2 regions of the Streptomyces sp. NBC_00239 genome follow, and region 1 is predicted to be linked to the other one. Evidence: riboswitches for the same ligand, from Rfam matches in the RefSeq annotation. Region 1 holds a riboswitch; the other holds the start of a gene.
What was found. Region 1 has a riboswitch for cyclic di-AMP ahead of OG764_RS19570 (M23 family metallopeptidase). Riboswitches for the same ligand answer to the same signal wherever they lie in the genome.
Positions count from the first base shown of each region.

Region 2: linked by a shared signal. The riboswitch ahead of OG764_RS04700 (LysM peptidoglycan-binding domain-containing protein) and the one ahead of OG764_RS19570 (M23 family metallopeptidase) in region 1 are both predicted to bind cyclic di-AMP.

Region 1 covers NZ_CP108095.1:4,415,456-4,418,630, reverse strand. Annotated here, with positions in the region: partial or broken gene OG764_RS19575 (PrsW family intramembrane metalloprotease) at 1-691, shown strand, start outside; gene OG764_RS19570 (M23 family metallopeptidase) at 690-1,766, opposite strand; cyclic di-AMP (ydaO/yuaA leader) riboswitch at 1,776-1,910, opposite strand; tRNA gene OG764_RS19565 (tRNA-Met) at 2,256-2,329, opposite strand; gene OG764_RS19560 (FBP domain-containing protein) at 2,397-2,885, opposite strand; gene OG764_RS19555 (TetR/AcrR family transcriptional regulator) at 3,018-3,175, shown strand, end outside.
Region 2 covers NZ_CP108095.1:1,053,329-1,056,503, forward strand. Annotated here, with positions in the region: gene OG764_RS04695 (hypothetical protein) at 127-570, shown strand; gene OG764_RS04700 (LysM peptidoglycan-binding domain-containing protein) at 627-1,433, opposite strand; cyclic di-AMP (ydaO/yuaA leader) riboswitch at 1,436-1,597, opposite strand; gene OG764_RS04705 (crotonase/enoyl-CoA hydratase family protein) at 1,965-2,744, shown strand; gene OG764_RS04710 (DUF6968 family protein) at 2,886-3,175, opposite strand, start outside.

The DNA.
Region 1 (3,175 bases):
CATAGTGGCCAACAGCTTCGCGACCCGCTGGATAGCCGCGGCCACCGCCGACCCCTACGACGCCGACCAGATCGGCTCCATCGCGATCGCGCCGGTGGTGGAGGAGACCGCGAAGGCGGCCGCACTGCTGCTGGTGCACCTCTTCCGCCGGCGCCGCGCCGGCGGCATCGCGGACGGGCTGGCCCTCGCCGGGTTCACCGCGACCGGCTTCGCGTTCACCGAGAACATCCTCTACCTCGGCAACGCCTTCGGGCAGGACCTGGACAGCGGGACGTCGGTCCCCGACTCCCTCACGGCCGCCACCTTCTTCGTGCGGATCGTGATGTCGCCCTTCGCGCACCCGCTGTTCACGGCACTCACCGGCATCGGATTCGCACTGGCGGCCACCGCCGGCCGCCGGGGCGGCGACGACGGCCCCTCGGCGGAACGCCCGGCCGGCCGCCGGGGACGGCGGCTGCTCCCGCTGCTCGGCCTCGCGCTCGCGATGGCCGTCCACGCCCTGTGGAACAGCTCCTCCGAACTCGGCGAGCACGGCTTCCACTTGGTCTACGGGACGGTGATGGTCCCGGCCTTCGCACTGCTGGTCTGGTTCGCCGTCCGCGTGCGCCGCGCCACGGGCCCGCCCGCCGCCGCCCTCGCGGACCCCGGTCAGGCCGCCGACGCCGGGGCCCCCGGCCCGCCCGCCGCCGTCAGACGCTCAGGCCCTTGCCCTGCAGCCACGCCAGCGGATCCTGGGCCACCCCGCCCGTCCGCACCTCCAGGTGCAGGTGCGCGCCCGTGACGTTGCCGGTGGCGCCGACCCGGCCGATGGTCTCGCCCGTGGCCACCGTGCCCGAGGTCGCGGACATCGAGGACAGGTGGCAGTACCAGATCTCCGTACCGTCCTGGAGGCGCAGCACGATCCGGTAGCCGTACGCGCCCGACCAACCGGCCGACACGATCGTGCCGCCGTGCACGGCCTTGACCGGGGTGCCCGTAGGGGCGGCGAAGTCGAGGCCGGTGTGGTGGCCGGAAGACCACATCGAACCGGAGTCGCCGAAGTGCGAGGTGAGCGTGTACGAGCTGGTGGGCAGCGCGTAGGCGCCGGCGAGCTTCGCCAGCCGCGCCTCCTCGGCCTGCTCCTCCGCCTTCCGCTCGGCCTCGGCCGCGGCCCGGGCCTTCTCCTCGGCGGCGGCGCGCGCGGCTTCCTTCGCGGCTTCCTCGGCGGCCTTGCGGGCGGCCTCCCGGTGCTGGGCGGCCTCCTTCGCCGCGGCTTCCTCGGCGGCCTTCGCGGCCGCCTGCTTGGCCTCGGCGGCCGCGGCGTCGGCCTGCGACTCGGCCTGCTGGAGGATGCGGTTGCGCAGCGCCTCACCCGCGTCGGTGCCCGACTCGGCCTGGTCCGGGGCGACTCCGGCGGTGGTCAGCGGGGCGGCGACGGACACGGTGTCCGGCACCTGGCCGGCGGTCCGCTCCCCGTCGACGAAGGAGGTCGCGGAATCCGCGAACTCCCCGATCTCCCCGGACACTCCGGAGAGCATCGAGGGCATGGATATGGAGACCTGCGGGCGGTCCTGCGCGCTGGCGATCCCACCCGCGCCGACGGCGGCGATGACACCGACACCGAGCACGGTCGAGCTGCGGGCGAGGCCGCCGCGCTGCTTGGCCACGCGGTGCCGGCCCCGGGCGGGCCGTACGGAGTCCTCGGTGGGGTTCCACTCGCCCCAGGCACCCGCGTGGGGGCCGTCGAAGCTCTCGGGGGCCTCGGGGGCAGGCGTGTTGGACGCCACGGGGGCGCTCCTTTCCTTCCTTCTCGCCTACCGGGTTAGCTGACGGGTTCGGAGCAGGAAGGTCTCCTACGGGCCCTGTTGGGCCCGATTCACCCCAAATTGGTGGTTCCCCGGTTCCCTTGCGGAATTCGGCGCGTACGCGCACGGTGCCGTCTCTTGCGACGGCTGGGACGACCGCGCTGCGTTATCGAACGGTAATAGACACAGGGGAGTGATTCCAAGCTGTCGCGACTGATCCTTCGCGTGTATCAGCCACGCTCCGACCGGCTCTGGCCTGGACTTTTACGGACAAGATCACTTCAATCCGGGCACTCTGACGGCCCTTTGGGTATCTCCTCGGCCACACGCGTCAACTGACGCCACGTCAACAAGACTGCGGAGTGCGGCGTTTCGACTACGGTCCGTGTCCGAGCGTGCGCCGGAAACGACCGTCCGGTGCCGGAAACGACGAAGGCCCGGATCCAAAAGGATCCGGGCCTCCGTACTGAGTAGCGGGGACAGGATTTGAACCTGCGACCTCTGGGTTATGAGCCCAGCGAGCTACCGAGCTGCTCCACCCCGCGTCGGTAAACCCAACTCTACGCCATCCCGGAGGTCCCCCGCGCCACCTTTTCCCCGGGACCCCCGAGGTCAGAGCGAGGCGAGGAATCCGGCGAGGTTCCGGCGGGCCCGGTCGACCTGCTCGTCCACCGTCAGCGACTCCTCGATCCGCATGCCGCCGTCCGGCTGCTTCTTCCCCCGCGCGTACAGCGAACAGGCCAGGTCGGTGCAGACGTACAGCCCGACCGAGTTCCCCTCCCGCCCTTCCCGGCCCGTCCTGCGGGCGGTCATCAGCGAGACACCGCCGCCCGGATGAGTGGTCAGGCACACGGAGCACATGCTGCGCTGGAGGAGGCTGCGGCGGGCCGTCGGGAAGCGCAGCGTGATGCCGGTCAGCCGGCCCTCGTGCTCGGCGACCAGGTAGCTGCGGTCGGGGGCGGACAGGTCGCGCCAGCCCAGGAAGTCGAGGTCGTCCCACGGCCGGTCGGCCAGGTCGCGCGGCAGCGGCAGCCGCTGCGCCTCGCCCTTCGAGCAGTTCACGAACGAGCCGCGGATGTCGTTCTCGGTCAGTGCCTTCATGGACCGCACGCTAATGTTGCCTAGGACCCCTAGGCAAATGATTAACTCCGTTCGCCGGGCCGGCCCCGGGCCCTCCGGGCACGGGCGGCCGCCGCGACGACACCGACACGGAACGACGGAAGGAGCCCGGACATGCCCCGAGCCGGACTGACCACGGAGCGCGTCGTCGAGGCCGCGGCCGAGCTGGCGGACGAGATCGGCTTCGACCTGATCACCGTCTCCGCCCTGGCCCGCGGCTTCGGAGTGAAGGACGCCAGCCTGTACGCGCACGTCCGGGGCCTCCAGGACCT
Region 2 (3,175 bases), 3.4 Mb from region 1:
CTCCCTCACTCCCGGCACCCCCCGTCCGGCCGCCGCGGCCCGGGCGGGGTGTATCGTGCGGAATCCTTGAACGTGTTCAATTCCATGATCGGCCGTGGGCGCCGGTGCGAGCGGCGGGGGTGTGCGGTGCGGCAGACGACGGGCGGGCGGACCTTCCGCGTCGCGGGGTACGCGACGACGGCCCAGTACGCGGTCATCGGCGTGGCCCTGGTGGCGCTGTCCCTGGTCACCGAGGGGCTGCCGGTCGAGCGCGGCGACTGGCTGTACACGCTCCTCTGGCTCCCACTGCTCAGTGCCGTCCTGGGGCTGCTCCAGGCCGTGCTGTTCGCCACTCCCACGGCCCTCGTCGGCGAGGCCCTGGCCCGCAGGCTGCCCGGCGCGCGGATCCTGTGGCACCTCGCGCCCGTCCCGGTCCTGCCGCTCGTCCCGGCGGCCGTCGCCCACGCGCACGACGGCGCGGCGTGGCAGTGGTGGGCGTACCTCACCCTGCTGGGCTGCGTACCGGCCCTGGCGGCCGGAGCGGACCGGACACCCCGCTGGGCCCGGACCCGCATCGGGGTCCGGGCCTGACGGTCCCGAGGCGATCGGGAGGCGATCCGTGGCGGCCGGCCGGGGCCGCGTCCGGGTCAGTAGGCGCCGAAGACGTTGTCGATCGAGCCGTAGCGGGCCGCCGCGTAGTTGCACGCCGCGGTGATGTTGGCGACCGGGTCGTAGGAGTCGGTCGAGGTGCCCGGCACGTGGTACGCCCGGAACGTCGGGTCGATGACCTGGAGCAGCCCCTTCGACGGGATGCCCGCGGCGGCGTTGGAGTCCCAGCCGTTGATGGCGAGGGGGTTGCCGGAGGACTCGCGCATGACGTTGCGGTAGATGCCGTTGTACGTACCGGGGATGCCGTGGCGGGCCATGACGGCGAGCGACTCCCGGATCCAACCGTCCAGGTTGTTGGGGTAGTTCACCGCCTGCGGGGCGACGCTCGTACGGGCCGAGCGGTCGGCGCGGGCGGGCGCGGCGGCCCGGTCTGCGGCCGGCTTCGTCTTCGCCTTCGCCTTCGCCGGGTTGGGCGCGCCGAGGGTGAGCTTGAGGCCCGGCCGGATCAGCGCCGGATCCCCGCCGATGACGCTCCGGTTGTCCTCGTACAGCTTCTTCCAGCCGCCGCTGACCCCGTGGGAACGGGCGATCCCGGAAAGGGAGTCGCCGGCGACCACGGAATAGGTGGTGGGCGCGGCGGCGGGCGCCTTGGCGGGAGCCGCCTTTGCGGTGGTGACGGAATGCACCGCGCGCACCGCCGCATTCGGCGCCGCGGCCGGGGCCGCGTCGGCCACGGGTGCGGCGAGCAGCGGGAGCGCGAGTGCGGCGCCGCCCGTGCCGGCGGCGACGAAGCCGCGGGTGAGCGGGTTGTTCTTCGGACGGCGGTGCTTGCCCGGTCCAGGCATGGTGAATTCCTCTCCCACGCCTACGGGGTGAGCTGTCGGGTTCGGGCCGGAGCTGCCCGGTCGCACGGCACGTGCGACTTCACCCCGAGCCGGCCCGCAGTACGGTCCGGCGGCTTACCTGGGTCCCCCGCTCCTGCCGTGTCGCGCGTGGGTGGGTTCGATCCCCGGGCAGCGGCAGGATTCGGCGTTCCACCCGGATTGACGGTGACGCTAAAGGAAAAGAGCCGGACAGAACAAGACACGAATTGCATGAGGAAATGGAAAACAATGATCCAAATCGAAAGGATCATCCGGCCACTTCCGGCACGGCGCCCAACTTCCGGCCAGGACAACGGTTCGACGGGCCGCGCCTCCGCCCCGCGACGTCCGGCGCGTGACTCACATCACGACCTCCGCACCGAATATCCCATGAGCGGATATGGCGATACGAAAACCTCCAATCCGGACATTGCCGCCCTGTCGGTCCGCGTCCGCGTGGGACATGCTGTGCCCCGGGAATTCCGAGGCATCCGAGGAGCGAAGGGGCACGCGGTGGACACGAGCGATGCGGTACGGATCGAACGCGACGGCCCGGTGTTCACGGTGGTCCTGCACCGGCCCGAAGCGCGCAATGCCGTCGACGGGCCGACGGCCGCCGCACTCGCCGCGGCCTTCCGGGAGTTCGACGCCGACCCGGAGGCCGCCGTCGCCGTGCTGTGGGGCGAGGGCGGGACGTTCTGTGCGGGCGCCGACCTCAAGGCGGTGGGCGGCGAACGCGGCAACCGGGTGGCGGCCGACGGGGACGGCCCGATGGGCCCCACCCGCATGGAGTTGGGCAAGCCGGTCATCGCCGCGATTTCCGGGCATGCCGTGGCGGGCGGCCTGGAGCTGGCCCTGTGGTGCGACCTGCGGGTCGCCGAGCAGGATGCGGTCCTCGGAGTCTTCTGCCGCCGCTGGGGCGTGCCGCTGATCGACGGCGGCACCGTGCGCCTGCCCCGGCTGATCGGAGAGAGCCGCGCCATGGACATGATCCTGACCGGCCGGCCCGTACCGGCTGCCGAGGCGTACGAATTCGGACTCGTCAACCGGCTGGTGCCGCCGGGCGAGGCCCGGCCGGCGGCGGAGCGGCTGGCCCGCGAGATCGCCGCGTTCCCGCAGCTGTGCCTGCGGCACGACCGGCTGTCCGTCCGCGAACAGCACGGCCTCGACGAGGCGGCGGCCCTGCACGCCGAGTACCGGCACGGCCTGGTCCCCCTGTCCGCCGGCGAGACCGAGGCCGGAGCAGCCCGCTTCACCTCCGGCGCGGGCCGCCACGGCACCTTCGCCGACTGACCGGGATCACCACGCAGGGGCGGCCGCGGGCGGGCAGTCCCGGCGCCGCCCGCAGGCGGCCCCGGAGGCCCTGCCCGGCGGTGACCCCCCGGGCAGGGCCGGGAGACGGTACCGACGTCAGCCCGGGAGACCGTGCCGGGGTCAGGCGAAGATCTCGTCGGCCGTGAGGCCTTCCGCCCCGAGCCATCCGAAGGTGAGGCCCCGCTCCTCGGCCGCGGCGTCCAGCTGGCCCTGGAGGACCTTCAGGGCCAGCTGGACGGCCTGGAGGCCGTCGATGCCGTGGATCTCCCAGACCGCCCCCTCGCCCAGGCCGGCGATCCGGCACGGGCAGATCCAGTCCCCTGCGGGGTCGGGGTCGGGCCGGGGCGGCCAGAGTTCGAGGCTGAGCCGGACGGAGGTCCCGTCCGCCGCCTCGGCGGTCAGCGCCCGGC